DNA from 2 places in the Enterobacter pseudoroggenkampii genome. Region 1 is predicted to be linked to the other one. Evidence: predicted binding sites of a transcription regulator. Region 1 holds the regulator's gene; the other holds the start of a gene.
The links. Region 1 encodes PhoB, which activates phosphate uptake and scavenging genes when phosphate is short. Its sites were predicted from a motif close to CTGTCATAAAACTGNCNNAT; they were not measured.
Positions count from the first base shown of each region.

Region 1 (7,566 bases):
CTTAGCCGCTACGAAATGCGGCTGGCGAAATCGCTGGCTCACGTGGTGAATATTCTCGATCCTGACGTGATAGTGCTGGGTGGCGGCATGAGCAACGTCGATCGGCTGTACGCCACGGTGCCGAACCTGGTGAAACAGTGGGTCTTCGGCGGTGAATGCGAAACCCCGATCCGCAAAGCGCTGCACGGGGACTCCAGCGGCGTGCGCGGCGCGGCGTGGTTATGGCCAGAATAAACGTTTATTCCCTCTCCCTGTGGGAGAGGGTTAGGGTGAGGGCATCAGACCGCACGATCACCCCATTCATTCCACCGCAAACACCTTATCCAGCCTGCTATACCCCAGGCCGTTGATCTTCTTCACCTTAATCTGCACCGGAATGCGCTCTTTCATCGCCTCAACGTGGCTGATCACGCCGATGGTTTTCCCGGTGGCGTTCAGCGCGTCGAGCGCATCCAGCGCGGTATCCAGCGTTTCACTGTCGAGCGTGCCGAACCCTTCATCCAGGAACAGGGAATCGATCCGCGTCTTATGACTCACCAGATCGGAAAGGGCCAGCGCCAGCGCCAGGCTGACCAGGAAGCTTTCACCGCCCGAGAGCGTACGGGTATCGCGAACCGCATCCGCCTGCCAGGTATCGACCACTTCCAGCTCCAGCGCGTCACTGGCCTTACGCTGCAGCAGATAACGCCCGTGCAGACGGTTAAGCTGCTGGTTTGCGAGCCAGACAAGATTGTCCAGCGTCAGTCCCTGGGCGAACTTACGGAACTTGTCGCCGGTGCTGGAGCCGATCAGCGCGTTCAGGTACCCCCAGTCGTCCGCCTGGCGCGCGGCCTCTTCAATTTGCTGCATCAACGCCAACTGGTGCTGACGGTTATCGCTGTCCTGCTTAAGCTGCTGACGGATCTCGCCCTGATGCGTGGTGTTCTCGCGCAGCCGCTGCGCCAGCTGCTGCAGCTGGCTTTGCAGCGTGGGGGCATCGGCGTCGAGCCCTTCCGGCCGCAGCGCCAGATGAGCCTGCAGCTGCTGGTTAGCCTGGCCGGAAAGGGCCGCGGCCTGCTGTATCTGGTTTTCCAGCGACTGTTTCAGCTGTTCAAGGTGGCGAATAGCGTCGTCATCCAACAGCGCGGCAAGGAACGCGTCCCGATCGGCAAAGCAGCTTGCCGAGAGCGCCGCGGTGAACTGCGTCTGCGACTGTTGCAGACGCTCTTGCTCCAGCGTCTCCTGCTGCTGTTGCGCGGTCAGCTGGCTCTGTAGCGACACGCACTCGTCGTGGATGTCGCGCCAGTTGTCAGGAATAACCGGTTCGGCGTCTGCGCTGTTCGTTGCCGGAAGCGCGTCGAGCAGCGGCTTCAGGGCGTTTATGCGTTCCTGAAGCACGCCGTGCTGCGTTTGCTTCTCCTGCCACTGCGAGAATTCCGCTTCGCGGGCGTGCAGCCAGGCGGCTTCATTACCGTCTTCAGGTACGTTGAGTGATAGCGAGAGCAGGGCGTGTTCCAGCGCCTGTCGCGCGGCCGTCAGCTGCTGCTGATACTGTCGCTCCTGCGCTTCCTGCTCGTTCAACTGGTTTTGCAGGGTCAGACGTTGGCTGAGCTGATAAAGCTGGCGCTCGTACTGTTCCTGCTCGTTCAGCCATGGCGCGATATCGTCCTGAATATTCAACGCTATATTCAGGGAAGCACAGGCCTCGATCCACTCTTTAGTGAGTGCTTGCTCTTCCTGAGAGAGCGTCTGAACTTCGTCTGTCTCGCGCTGGATCTGCTGAGTCAGGGCATTAACCTGTCCCAGCACCAGCAGGCCTTCCTCTTTAAGCGCGGCGACCTCTTTTTCCAGGGCATCACGGCGGCGCTGGTTATCCGTCAGCTCAAGCGACTGGTATTGCTCAACGGCGGGATGCTCGCTGGAGCCGCACAGCGGACAGGGTTTGCCGGCCTCAAGCCGGGCACGATAGCTTTCCAGGTCTTTAATCGTCGCTTCGCGTTCGCACAGGGCCTTCAGGTCCAGATAGTGCTGGTGTTTCTCTTTGTACTGCTGGCGGCGCAGCGTCAGCGTTTCATTGAGTTTATTTTGTTCGGCCTGCGCCTTCTGCACGCTTTCACCGCTCTGGCGCAGGCGCTTTTGCAGCGGCTGATAGCGGGCATGCAGCGACGTTAGCCGCTGGCGCAGCGTGCGTGACCGGGACTGCTGCTCCATGGCCGCGCTGACCTCATCCGCCGTCAGGGTCAGCGCATTTTCCGGCATCTCAGCCAGCCTGTTGCGTAATTCACTCATCCGCGCAGCAAGCGAGGCTAACTGCGTTTTATCGCGGTTAAGCTGCGAGAACTGGGCGCGCCAGCCGGCAATCTCCTGTCCCAGCAGCCGATAGCGATCGTGCTCCGCCAGCCACTGCGCCAGCGCCGTCAGTTCGGTCTGAAGCTGTTCGTGGTTACGCAGGGCGGCATTGCGGATACGTGAACGCAGCGCGGTTCTGGCTTGTAAGCGAGTATTTACTTCGATAATTCGCTGCTGCGTCTGTGCCAGACGCGCGGTTTGCTCCTGCTGATGTTCCCAGAGCGGTCGAAGCTGGGCGGCGGGCAGAGCAAGCTGGAGCTTTGCCAGCTCTGGCGCAGCGTTCGTCAGCGCCTGTTGCGCCTGCTGCTGCGTCGCGGTGACGCGCTGTTGCTCGCGCACGAGCTCATCATGACGCGTAAGCCACTGAAAATCTTTCTGCTGGCTTTGCTGCTGAACCAGCAGGGTTTTCTCTTCGTCAGTAAGTGCCTGCAAACTTTGCTGTAACTGCTGCTGCTGTTCTTCGCTCAACAGAACGACGCCCGCCGCCTGCGCCTCGCACTTTTCAAGCACGCTGCGGGCGGCTTTATGTTTTTCAAACACCATGGCGGAAATCTGGCCGTAGATCTCGGTGCCGGTCAGCTCTTCCAGCAGCTCGGCACGATCGCTCGGTTTGGCATTAAGGAAGGCGGCAAACTGCCCCTGTGACAGCAGCATCGAGCGGGTAAAGCGCCCGTAGTCCAGCCCGGTAAGCGCGGCGGTTTGCTCCAGCTTATCCGACACTTTGTCGGCCAGGATTTTGCCATCTTCACAGCGCGCCAGCTCCACGCGCGGTGCCTGCAGGTTCCCGTCCGGCTGGTTGCGCGCCCGGTTCTGGCTCCAGAAGGCGCGATAGGCGGTGCCTTTTACCTCGAACTCCACTTCTGCCAGGCATTCGGCGGTGTCGCGCGTCATCAGATCATTTTGCGCCTGAGAGACCTTCTGCAGTCGCGGCGTTTCGTGATAAAGCGCCAGACAGATGGCGTCGAGCAGGGTAGTTTTTCCTGCCCCGGTCGCGCCGGTGATGGCAAACAGCCCGTTGCTGGCAAACGGCTCCTCGGTAAAGTCAATTTTCCACTCGCCCTTGAGTGAGTTGAGATTTTTCAGGCGCAGGCTCAAAATTTTCATGCGTTTTCTTCCTCATCATTGAGCGCATGCAGGGTACGGCTGAACAGTTCGCTGAGTCTTGCGCGCTTCGCGTCGTCAATCTCTTCCTGCGAGAGCCTGCGTTCAAACACCTCTTCAACCCGCAGTTCACTGAGCGTTTCACGTTGAGCGCTTAACAGAATTTTCTCGCGCTGCTCGCGGCTGCGGCGGACCAGTAAGACTTCGACGGGCAAATCCTCCGTCAGCGCCTGAATTTTGCGCTGCATATCGTGCAGGTAGTCATCGGTGGTGATTTCGATATCCAGCCAGACGGGGGGATCTTGTTCGACACCGCGCCACTGTTCCAGCTGGGCGGTGATGGCATCGAGATCGCCTTTCAGCACCGCCAGCGGCTGGGTGACCGGTACTTCCAGCGTCTCGACGGCGCGGAGTTTTCCCTCGCTGAAGCTCACCAGATGCACGGATTTGGCTTTCCCTGTTTCGTCAAAGCTGAGCGAAATAGGGGAGCCGCAGTAGCGGATGTGCTCGCTGCCGCCAATAACCTGCGCGCGGTGAATGTGTCCGAGCGCAATGTAGTCGGCTGGCGGGAAGTTCTGCGCCGGAAAGGCATCCAGCGTACCGATATAGATGTCACGCACGGCGTCACTTTTACTGGCCCCGACGGTGGTGAGATGCCCGGTTGCAATCACCGGAATAGGCTGTTCACCCCGCAGGGCACAGGCTTCGGCGTGCTGCTGGCGGTAATAGTCGGTGATGGCCTGTAACAGATGTTGCTGCTTTTCTGCACCCGACAGCCCTGCCTGGCTTTGCACGATGTCCCGCGGACGTAAAAACGGTATCGGACACAGCACAGCCCCCGGCGAGCCGTCGCGTTTATTCAGGATCTGCGGGGCGTGCCCGGCGCTGGCGACCACGGTGGTATTGAGAAATGCCAGGATATCGCGGGATTCATTGAGCGTGGCGACGGAATCATGGTTGCCGGCGACAATCACCAGGTGACAGCCGGTTTGCTGCAGATTCACCACGAAGCGGTTATACAGTTCACGCGCATAGCTGGGGGGCGAGCCGGTATCAAAGATGTCACCCGCCACAATAATCGCGTCCACCTCGTGCGTCCGGGCCGTTTCCAGCAGCCAGTTCAGGAACGCTTCATGTTCAGCCGCACGGCTTTTGCTGTAAAAATTTTGACCCAGATGCCAGTCCGAGGTGTGAAGTATGCGCATAGCTGATCCGTGGCAAAAAAGAGAAAGCAGGATTATAAACGTTCAGAGAAGGGAAAATAACCGCTGTAATAAAACAACGGTTTGCCCGTTATCGTGGTACTGTTTTTCATAAATCTGTCATAAATCTGACGCATAATGGCGCCGAATTACAAACTTGTAACTTAAATAAGATAAGACAGGGCAAAGTATGGCGAGACGTATTCTGGTCGTAGAAGATGAAGCTCCAATTCGTGAAATGGTGTGCTTCGTGCTCGAGCAAAACGGTTTCCAGCCGGTTGAAGCGGAAGATTATGACAGCGCAGTGAACCAGCTGAATGAACCCTGGCCCGATCTGATTCTGCTGGACTGGATGTTGCCTGGCGGCTCCGGACTGCAGTTTATCAAACACCTGAAGCGTGAAGCGCTGACCCGCGACATCCCGGTTGTGATGCTTACGGCGCGCGGAGAAGAAGAGGATCGCGTGCGCGGTCTTGAGACCGGCGCGGACGATTACATTACCAAACCGTTCTCCCCTAAAGAGCTGGTCGCCCGCATTAAAGCCGTGATGCGCCGTATTTCGCCGATGGCGGTGGAAGAGGTGATTGAGATGCAGGGGCTGAGCCTTGATCCCACCTCACACCGCGTGATGACCGGTGAAAATCCCCTCGACATGGGGCCTACCGAATTTAAACTCCTGCACTTCTTTATGACCCACCCGGAACGCGTGTACAGCCGCGAGCAGTTGCTGAATAACGTCTGGGGAACTAACGTGTATGTCGAAGACCGGACGGTTGACGTACATATTCGCCGCCTGCGAAAAGCACTGGAACTGAGCGGCCACGATCGCATGGTGCAGACGGTCCGCGGCACGGGTTATCGTTTTTCTACCCGTTTCTGAACAATGACAGGAGTGTGACGCGTGCTGGAACGTCTGTCATGGAAAAGGCTCGTCTTTGAACTGATCTTATGCTGTATTCCGGCCTTCCTTCTTGGGGCCTTTCTTGGACACCTGCCGTGGTTTCTGCTGGCGTCGGTCACCGGGCTGCTGATCTGGCATTTCTGGAACCTGCTGCGCCTCTCCTGGTGGCTGTGGGTTGACCGAAGTATGACGCCGCCGCCGGGAAGCGGCAGCTGGGAGCCGCTGCTGTACGGTCTGCATCAGATGCAGATGCGTAATAAAAAGCGTCGCCGCGAGCTGGGAAGCCTGATTAAGCGTTTCCGCAGCGGTGCAGAGTCGCTGCCGGATGCCGTGATTCTGACAACCGAAGAAGGGACGATCTTCTGGTGTAACGGCCTGGCGCAACAGCTGCTGGGCCTGCGCTGGCCGGATGACAACGGTCAAAATATCCTCAACCTTCTGCGCTATCCCGAGTTTACGCTGTACCTGAAAAAGCGTGATTTTACCCGTCCGCACAATCTGAAGCTCAATAATGGTCGCCATCTGGAGATCCGCGTGATGCCCTACAGCGATAAGCAGTGGCTGATGGTGGCGCGCGATGTTACCCAAATGCACCAGCTGGAAGGGGCGCGTCGCAACTTCTTCGCCAACGTCAGTCACGAACTGCGAACCCCGTTGACCGTGCTGCAGGGCTACCTGGAAATGATGCAGGAGCAAACGCTGGAAGGCGCGCCGCGTGAAAAAGCGCTGCACACCATGCGCGAGCAAACGCACCGGATGGAAGGGCTGGTGAAGCAGCTGCTGACGCTCTCGAAGATTGAAGCGGCGCCAACGCTGGCACTAAATGACACCATTGATGTCCCGATGATGCTGCGGGTCGTGGAGCGTGAAGCGCAGACGTTAAGCCACAAAAAGCATCACCTGACCTTTGAGGTCGACAATACGCTGAAGGTGCTGGGCAGCGAAGATGAACTGCGTAGCGCTATTTCCAACCTGGTGTATAACGCGGTGAATCATACGCCTGAGGGGACAAATATCGTGGTGCGCTGGCACCATGCCCCAACGGGGGCGGAGTTTAGCGTGGAAGACAATGGGCCGGGGATCGCGCCGGAGCATATTCCGCGTCTGACCGAGCGCTTTTACCGTGTGGATAAAGCGCGATCCCGGCAGACGGGCGGAAGCGGCCTGGGGCTGGCAATTGTGAAACACGCGGTGAATCACCATGAAAGCCGTCTCGATATTCAGAGTACGCTGGGTAAAGGAACCCGTTTCAGTTTCGTTATTCCGGAACGATTAATTGCCAAAAAGATCGCCTGACGGCAGGCGTGTCATTTTACCTTTCCACGGGTCAGCCATCGCTGGCCCGTTTGCTTTGCAGTCAAGCGAAACGCGGATGAATTTTATACGGCTGTCTGTTTTTTGTTCGCATGATTAGCCATGGGTTTTTCTTATAAACAGCGTATTATTCTAACGTGTATTTTCATACTGGCATATTGTTCTGGTTTTGCGATCCCACCTTGCCTTTAAACGTTATAAGCGTTTAAATTGCGCCCCAGATACTGTCAGACCGACTGTATTTGCGTGGTAAATCGAAAAACTATTCTTCTCCACGCCAGGACGGGAGCATTTCCCGCTGAAATTGAGCAAATTTTCGGCTGTATCGTCCCGTCAGGGATATCGAAAATCTCAATGTTTTCAACACCACATCCACAGGCAGTAAGGTTTTATGACCCATCACTTAAAATCGCGTGACATCATCGCGCTGGGCTTTATGACATTTGCGCTGTTCGTTGGCGCAGGCAACATCATTTTCCCTCCAATGGTTGGCCTACAGGCGGGTGAACACGTCTGGACCGCCGCGTTTGGTTTCCTGATTACTGCCGTGGGTCTGCCGGTTCTCACCGTCGTCGCGCTGGCGAAAGTCGGTGGCGGTGTGGATAGCCTTAGCACCCCGATTGGTAAAGTGGCGGGCGTTCTGCTGGCAACCGTCTGCTATCTGGCCGTTGGCCCGCTGTTTGCGACCCCGCGTACGGCCACCGTTTCCTTCGAAGTGGG
Region 1 covers NZ_JAPMLV010000001.1:89,199-96,764, forward strand. Annotated here, with positions in the region: gene mak (fructokinase) at 1-234, shown strand, start outside; gene sbcC (exonuclease subunit SbcC) at 301-3,432, opposite strand; gene sbcD (exonuclease subunit SbcD) at 3,429-4,634, opposite strand; gene phoB (phosphate response regulator transcription factor PhoB) at 4,822-5,511, shown strand; gene phoR (phosphate regulon sensor histidine kinase PhoR) at 5,533-6,828, shown strand; gene brnQ (branched-chain amino acid transporter carrier protein BrnQ) at 7,238-7,566, shown strand, end outside.

Region 2 (7,566 bases), 2.3 Mb from region 1:
GGCACGCTACGATCAGCAAAAATATGACATCTTCGAAAAGCTGATTGAAAAGCAACTCTCCTTCTTCTGGCGCCCGGAAGAAGTGGATGTCTCCCGCGACCGTATTGACTACCAGTCGCTGCCGGATCACGAAAAGCATATCTTCATCAGCAACCTGAAGTACCAGACGCTGCTGGACTCTATTCAGGGCCGTAGCCCGAACGTGGCGCTGCTGCCGCTGATCTCCATTCCAGAGCTGGAAACCTGGGTGGAAACCTGGGCGTTCTCCGAGACGATCCACTCCCGCTCTTACACCCACATCATCCGCAACATCGTGAACGATCCGGCGGTGGTGTTTGACGATATCGTTACCAACGAGCAGATCCAGAAGCGCGCGGAAGGCATTGCCCATTACTACGACGAACTGATCGAGATGACCAGCTACTGGCATCTGCTGGGCGAAGGCACCCACAACGTGAACGGTAAAACCATTACCGTGAACCTGCGTGCGCTGAAAAAGCAGCTGTATCTGTGCCTGATGAGCGTTAACGCGCTGGAAGCGATCCGCTTCTACGTGAGCTTCGCCTGCTCCTTCGCCTTTGCCGAGCGCAAGCTGATGGAAGGCAACGCCAAGATTATCCGTCTGATTGCCCGCGATGAAGCCCTGCACCTGACCGGTACCCAGCACATGCTGAACCTGCTGCGCAGCGGTACGGACGATCCGGAGATGGCGGAAATCGCCGAAGAGTGCAAGCAGGAGTGCTACGACCTGTTCGTACTGGCGGCTCAGCAGGAGAAAGAGTGGGCAGATTACCTGTTCCGCGACGGCTCCATGATTGGCCTGAACAAAGACATCCTGTGCCAGTACGTTGAGTACATCACCAACATCCGCATGCAGGCTGTCGGTCTCGACCTGCCGTTCCAGACGCGCTCTAACCCAATCCCGTGGATCAACACCTGGCTGGTGTCCGATAACGTGCAGGTTGCGCCGCAGGAAGTGGAAGTGAGCTCTTATCTGGTCGGTCAGATTGATTCTGAAGTCAACACTGACGACCTGAGCAACTTCCAGCTCTGATGCCACGCGTCACGTTAAGTCTTTCCGGCACTGAGGTACTGTGTCGGGAGGAGCACCCTTCTCTGCTGGTGGCGCTTGAGGCGCATCAGGTAGAAGTAGAGTACCAGTGTCGTTCCGGCTACTGCGGCTCCTGCCGCTGCCGTCTGGTCGCAGGCCAGGTAGACTGGCTGACCGAGCCGCTGGCCTTTATCAACGAAGGGGAAATTTTGCCCTGCTGCTGCCGGGCAAAAGGCGATATCGAAATCGAGATGTGATTGCCCTTATTCCCTCTCCCTGTGGGAGAGGGAATAAGGGCATCAGGCCGCAGAGCCTGATTGTCGGGTGTCGGCCTCGCCTTACCCGACCTACAAAACCTACTTCCGGTGAATGAATTCAACCGCTTTATCCGGGAAATCCGTAAACAGTCCGTCCACGCCCGCCTGGTTATACAACACCTCATAAAGCTGATTCACATTCGTGGCATACGGCGGCAGCTGGTCTGCACGCACGGTATACGGATGCACCTGCATCTTGCTGTCGTGCGCCTCTTTCACCATCGCCGTCAGCTTCACGTGGCCCGGCGCTGAGCCCTCCGCCACCAGCATGTGATAATCCGGCCCGATGCCGTCGGCGTACTGCGCAATCTGCTTCATCGCGCCCGGCTTAAACATCCAGTCGTAGTTGTAGTTAACCCACTTCCCGTCCGGCTGTTTCTCCTGAGTTTCATTCCAGTCAGTGTAGGCAATCAGCTGCACCAGGTTGAGGTTCATGCCCATCTTCGGCTCCAGCTCGGTTTTGATGCGCTTCAGCTCGGCGGCATCAAAACACTGCAGGTAGACTTTGTCCTTCTTGCTGGTGTAGCCGTACTGCTTCAGCACCTCCAGCGTCTTTGCGGCAATGTCTTTTCCTTCCTGATGGTGGAACCACGGCGCTTTGATCTCCGGGTAGATACCGATATTTTTACCGGTTGAGTGGTTCAGCCCCTGAACAAACTCAATCTCTTCCTGGAAGGTATGAATGCGGAAGTCAGATTTGCCCATCGGGAAACGTCCCGGATAGACCTGCACTTTCTTGCCGTTTTCAATCTCGAAGCCTTCGGTAAACTTCAGGGAACGGATCTCCGCCAGGGTGAAATCAATGGCGTAGTAGCGGCCATCTTTTCGCGCGCGGTCCGGGAAACGCTCCGCCACGTCCGTCACGCGGTCCAGATAGTGGTCATGCAGGACAACCAGCTGGTCGTCCTTCGTCATCACCAGATCCTGCTCGAGGTAATCCGCGCCCTGCGCATAGGCCATCGCTTTCGCCGGCAGCGTATGCTCCGGCAGATAGCCACTCGCGCCACGGTGGGCAATAACGATTTTATCCGCCGCCAGCGCGGAGCCTGTCATCAGGCCCGCCAGCAGCAGGCCTGTCGCTAACTGAGTTAATTTCATCGTAAAGCTCCTTATTGACGACGTGCCAGCACTTCCGCGTGGTGACGTTTCTCACCGATCATCACAACAATCAGCAGCAGTACCGCCAGCACGCTACCGCCGATCATCACCATAAAGCCGCCGTCCCAGCCGAAGAAGTCAACGGTGTAGCCCACAATGGCGCTCGCCGCGACCGAACCGCCGAGGTAACCGAACAGGCCGGTAAAGCCTGCCGCCGTGCCCGCCGCTTTTTTCGGCGCCAGCTCCAGCGCATGCAGGCCGATCAGCATTACCGGACCGTAAATCAGGAAGCCGATGACGATCATGCAGGCCATGTCTACTGATGGATTGCCCGGCGGGTTAAGCCAGTAAACAACCGTCGCGATGGTCACCAGGGTCATAAAGAAGACGCCCGTCGCACCGCGGTTACCCTTAAACACCTTGTCCGACATCCAGCCGCAAAGCAGCGTGCCTGGGATCCCGGCGTATTCATACAGGAAGTACGCCCAGGAGGATTTATCCAGCGCGAAGTGCTTCACCTCTTTCAGGTAGGTTGGCGACCAGTCGAGGATGCCGTAGCGCAGCAGGTAAACGAACACGTTCGCCACCGCGATGTACCACAGCAGCTTGTTCGGCAGGACGTACTTCATGAAGATCTGTTTTGCGGTCAGCTCCTCTTCGTGCTCCTTGCTGTAATCATCCGGATAGTCGTTTTTGTACTCTTCAATCGGCGGCAGGCCGCAGGACTGAGGCGTATCACGCATCAGCGCGAAAGCGAAAATCGCCACCACGATGGCGCCAAAGGCAGGCATATACAGCGCAGCGTGCCAGTCGTTGAACCAGGCCATCCCCAGCAGGAACAGCAGCGGCGGAATACCGCCACCCACGTTATGGGCACAGTTCCACACCGACACGATGCCGCCGCGCTCCTTCTGCGACCACCAGTGCACCATGGTGCGTCCGCACGGCGGCCACCCCATCCCCTGGAACCAGCCGCAGAGGAACAGCAGCACGAACATGATGGCAATGCTGGAGGTTGCCCACGGCACAAAGCCCATGAACAGCATCACCGCCGCCGCCAGGATCAGACCGGCGGGCAGGAACACGCGCGGATTCGAGCGATCCGACACGGAGCCCATGATGAATTTGGAAAAACCGTAGGCGATGGAGATCCCCGACAGCGCGAACCCCAGATCGCCGCGGGAAAAGCCCTGCTCCACCAGATACGGCATGGCGAGCGCGAAGTTTTTACGTACAAGGTAGTACGCCGCGTACCCGAAGAAGATCCCCAGGAAGATTTGCCAACGCAGACGGCGATAGAGCGGATCTATTTCTGCCTCTGGCAGACGCGCCCTGTGGGGCGCAGGTTTGAAGATACTGAGCATAACAGCCTCCGTGGCCTTGAAATGAATGAGCAGGTGGCTCGCACCTGAATTCCAGAGGCGGGGATGTTAAGAAATCACGGTGATTGTTACTGTGAATCAACGCACAGATTGTTACAGAAATATGACAGAATGCGCAAAAAAGCGCATGAAATCACGTTTCACTTTCGAATTCCGCGCGTTTATGTTCGAAATCAAACAAACCACAAAATTAATATGGCTAAATGATAAAAAACGAACATAGAGGGTAAACAATGACCATTCACGATCCTCGCTACAGCGATGTGATAATCATTGGCGGTGGCGCAACCGGCGCCGGGATCGCACGCGATTGCGCCCTTCGCGGCCTGAGCGTCACGCTTCTGGAACGCCATGATATCGCTACGGGCGCAACCGGGCGTAACCACGGCCTGCTGCACAGCGGCGCGCGGTATGCGGTCACCGACGCTGAATCCGCGCGCGAATGTATTGCTGAAAACCAGATCCTCAAGCGTATCGCCCGCCACTGCATTGAGCCGACCGACGGCCTCTTTATTACCCTTCCCGAAGATGATCTCGCTTTTCAGAACACCTTTATTACCGCCTGCAGCGCCGCGGGCATTCAGGCTGAGGCCATGGATCCGGCGCTGGCGCGGCGGCTGGAACCGTCGGTTAACCCGGCGCTTATCGGCGCGGTGAAGGTCCCTGACGGCACCGTCGATCCGTTCCGCCTGACCGCCGCCAATATGCTGGACGCCCGCGAGCATGGCGCGCATATCCTGACCGGGCATGAAGTGACCGGGCTTATCCGCGAAGGCCATCGTATCTGCGGCGTGCGGATCCTTGATACGCAATATAACGAACACAGCGAGCTGTATGCCGCCGTTGTGGTCAACGCGGCGGGGATCTGGGGGCAGCGGATTGCGGAATACGCGGACCTTTCGGTGCGCATGTTCCCGGCGAAAGGCTCGCTGCTGATCCTCGACCACCGCATCAATAACCACGTGATCAACCGCTGCCGCAAACCGTCTGACGCCGATATCCTCGTGCCGGGAGATACCATTTCGTTAATCGGGACGACCTCAACCCACGTGGACTACAGCGAGATTGACTACAACCGCGTCACCGCTGAAGAGGTGGACATCCTGCTGCGCGAAGGGGAAAAACTGGCGCCGGTGATGGCCCAGACGCGTATTCTTCGCGCCTACGCCGGCGTGCGTCCGCTGGTCGCCAGCGACAACGACCCGAGCGGACGTAACGTCAGCCGGGGCATCGTGCTGCTCGATCACGCCGAACGCGACGGCATGGACGGGTTTATCACCATCACCGGCGGCAAGCTGATGACCTACCGCCTGATGGCCGAGTGGGCGACCGATGCCGTCTGCCGCAAGCTGGGCAATACCGAACGGTGCGTGACGGCAGAACAAGCCCTGCCCGGCTCGCGTCAGTCCACCGAGAAGACGCTGCAAAAAATTATCTCCCTGCCCGCGCCGCTGCGCGGGTCCGCTATTTACCGCCACGGCGACAGAACGCCACAGTGGCTCGGTGAAGGACGACTGAGCCGCAGCCTGGTGTGCGAGTGCGAAGCCGTCACCGCCGGTGAGGTGCAGTACGCGGTGGAGAATCTGACGGTCAACAGCCTGCTCGATCTTCGCCGCCGCACCCGCGTCGGAATGGGCACCTGTCAGGGCGAGCTGTGCGCCTGTCGTGCCGCCGGTCTGCTGCAGCGTTTTCACACCACCACCGCCACCCAGTCGCTCGATCAGCTCAGCGCGTTTTTAAACGAGCGCTGGAAAGGCATTCAGCCTGTCGCCTGGGGCGATGCCCTGCGCGAAAGCGAATTTACCCGCTGGGTCTACCAGGGGCTTTGCGGTCTTGAGAAGGAGCAACGCGATGAAATTTGATACCGTAATCGTCGGCGGCGGGCTGGCAGGCCTGCTCTGCGGCATCAAACTCACGAAGCAGGGGCTGCGCTGCGCCATTATCACCCGGGGCCAGAGCGCCCTGCACTTCTCGTCGGGCTCGCTGGATCTGGTGGACGAAGCGTACCGCGATAAGCTGCCGCCGGAACACCCGTATCACCTGATTGGCGCGCAGCATATTGACCGCTTTGCGCTGGAAACCGAAGCGCTGCTGGCGGACTGCGGCGCACGTCTGCAGGGCAGCGCCCGGCTCAATCACCAGCGCGTTACGCCGCTCGGCACCCTGCGTTCCGCGTGGCTCAGCCCGGAGGAGGTGCCCATTACCCCCATTCGCGCGGGACGTGTGCGGGTGGTAGGGATTAGCGGCTTTCTGGATTTCCAGCCCCATCTCGCAGCGGCGTCGCTCTGTCGCCAGGGCGTTAACGCGGAAACGGCAGAGATAGAACTGCCCGAGCTTGATGTCCTGCGCGATAACCCGAGCGAGTTTCGCGCGGTGAATATCGCCCGTTTTCTTGATAACGAGGACAAATGGCCGCTGCTGTATGACGCGCTCAGGCCGCTCGGCGAAACCTGCGATGCCCTGCTGATGCCCGCCTGCTTCGGTTTACGCGACAACCGACTCTGGCGCTGGCTCTCGGATCGTCTGCCCTGCTCGCTCGGCCTGCTGCCAACGCTGCCCCCTTCCGTACCCGGCATTCGCCTGCATACCCAGCTCCAGCGTCAGTTTGTCGCGCAGGGCGGCGTGTGGATGGCGGGTGATGAGGTGAAAAAAATCACCCTGACCGACGGCGCGGTGAGCGAAATCTGGACGCGCAACCACGACGATATTCCGCTTCGCGCCCGCTATACGGTGCTGGCAAGCGGCAGCTTCTTCAGCAACGGACTGCTGAGCAGCCGGGAGGGCATCCGGGAAGCCATTATGGGGCTGGATGTTCGCCAGCGTGCCTCACGCGCGGACTGGTATCAGAGTGATTTCTTCTCGCCGCAGCCCTGGCAACAGTTCGGCGTGATTGTCGATAACCAGCTGCATCCGCAGCTTTCCGGTAAACCCGTCAGGAATCTCTTTGCCATCGGCTCGCTGCTGGGCGGGTACGATCCCATTGCCCAGGGATGCGGTGGCGGGGTCTGCGCCGTCACGGCGCTGTATGTGGCAGAGCAGATTAGCCAGCGCACGGAGGCTGAACAATGAACGACACCCGTTTTGAAAGCTGCATCAAATGCACGGTGTGTACCACCGTCTGCCCGGTCAGCGGCGTTAACCCACGCTATCCCGGACCAAAGCAGGCCGGGCCGGACGGCGAGCGCCTGCGCCTGAAGGACGGCAAGCTGTACGATGAAGCGCTGAAATACTGCATTAACTGCAAACGCTGCGAAGTCGCCTGCCCGTCGGATGTGAAAATCGGCGATATCATTCAGCGCGCCCGGGCGCGCTACAGCACGCAAAAACCGACACTGCGCGATGCGATCCTGAGCCACACCGATCTGATGGGCAGCGTCTCGACGCCCTTTGCCCCCATCGTGAATGCCGCGACCGCTCTCAAACCGGTGCGTCAGCTGCTGGATGCCACGCTGAAGATAGACCATCACCGCAGCCTGCCGAAATATTCTCACGGCACCTTCCGCCGCTGGTACAAATCCGTCGCGGCGCAACAGGCGCAGTACGCCGACCAGGTGGCCTTTTTCCACGGCTGCTATGTGAACTACAACCACCCGCAGCTGGGTAAAGACCTGCTGAAGGTGCTGAACGCCATGGGCACGGGCGTTCAGCTACTGAACAAAGAGAAGTGCTGCGGCGTACCGCTAATTGCCAACGGGTTTACCGATAAAGCGCGCAGGCA
Region 2 covers NZ_JAPMLV010000001.1:2,401,940-2,409,505, forward strand. Annotated here, with positions in the region: gene nrdB (class Ia ribonucleoside-diphosphate reductase subunit beta) at 1-1,054, shown strand, start outside; gene yfaE (class I ribonucleotide reductase maintenance protein YfaE) at 1,054-1,308, shown strand; gene glpQ (glycerophosphodiester phosphodiesterase) at 1,408-2,466, opposite strand; gene glpT (glycerol-3-phosphate transporter) at 2,478-3,830, opposite strand; gene glpA (anaerobic glycerol-3-phosphate dehydrogenase subunit A) at 4,082-5,710, shown strand; gene glpB (glycerol-3-phosphate dehydrogenase subunit GlpB) at 5,700-6,917, shown strand; gene glpC (anaerobic glycerol-3-phosphate dehydrogenase subunit GlpC) at 6,914-7,566, shown strand, end outside.
Region 2: a site for PhoB is predicted at 3,939-3,958, ahead of glpT (glycerol-3-phosphate transporter). Genes of this name have one in related genera too.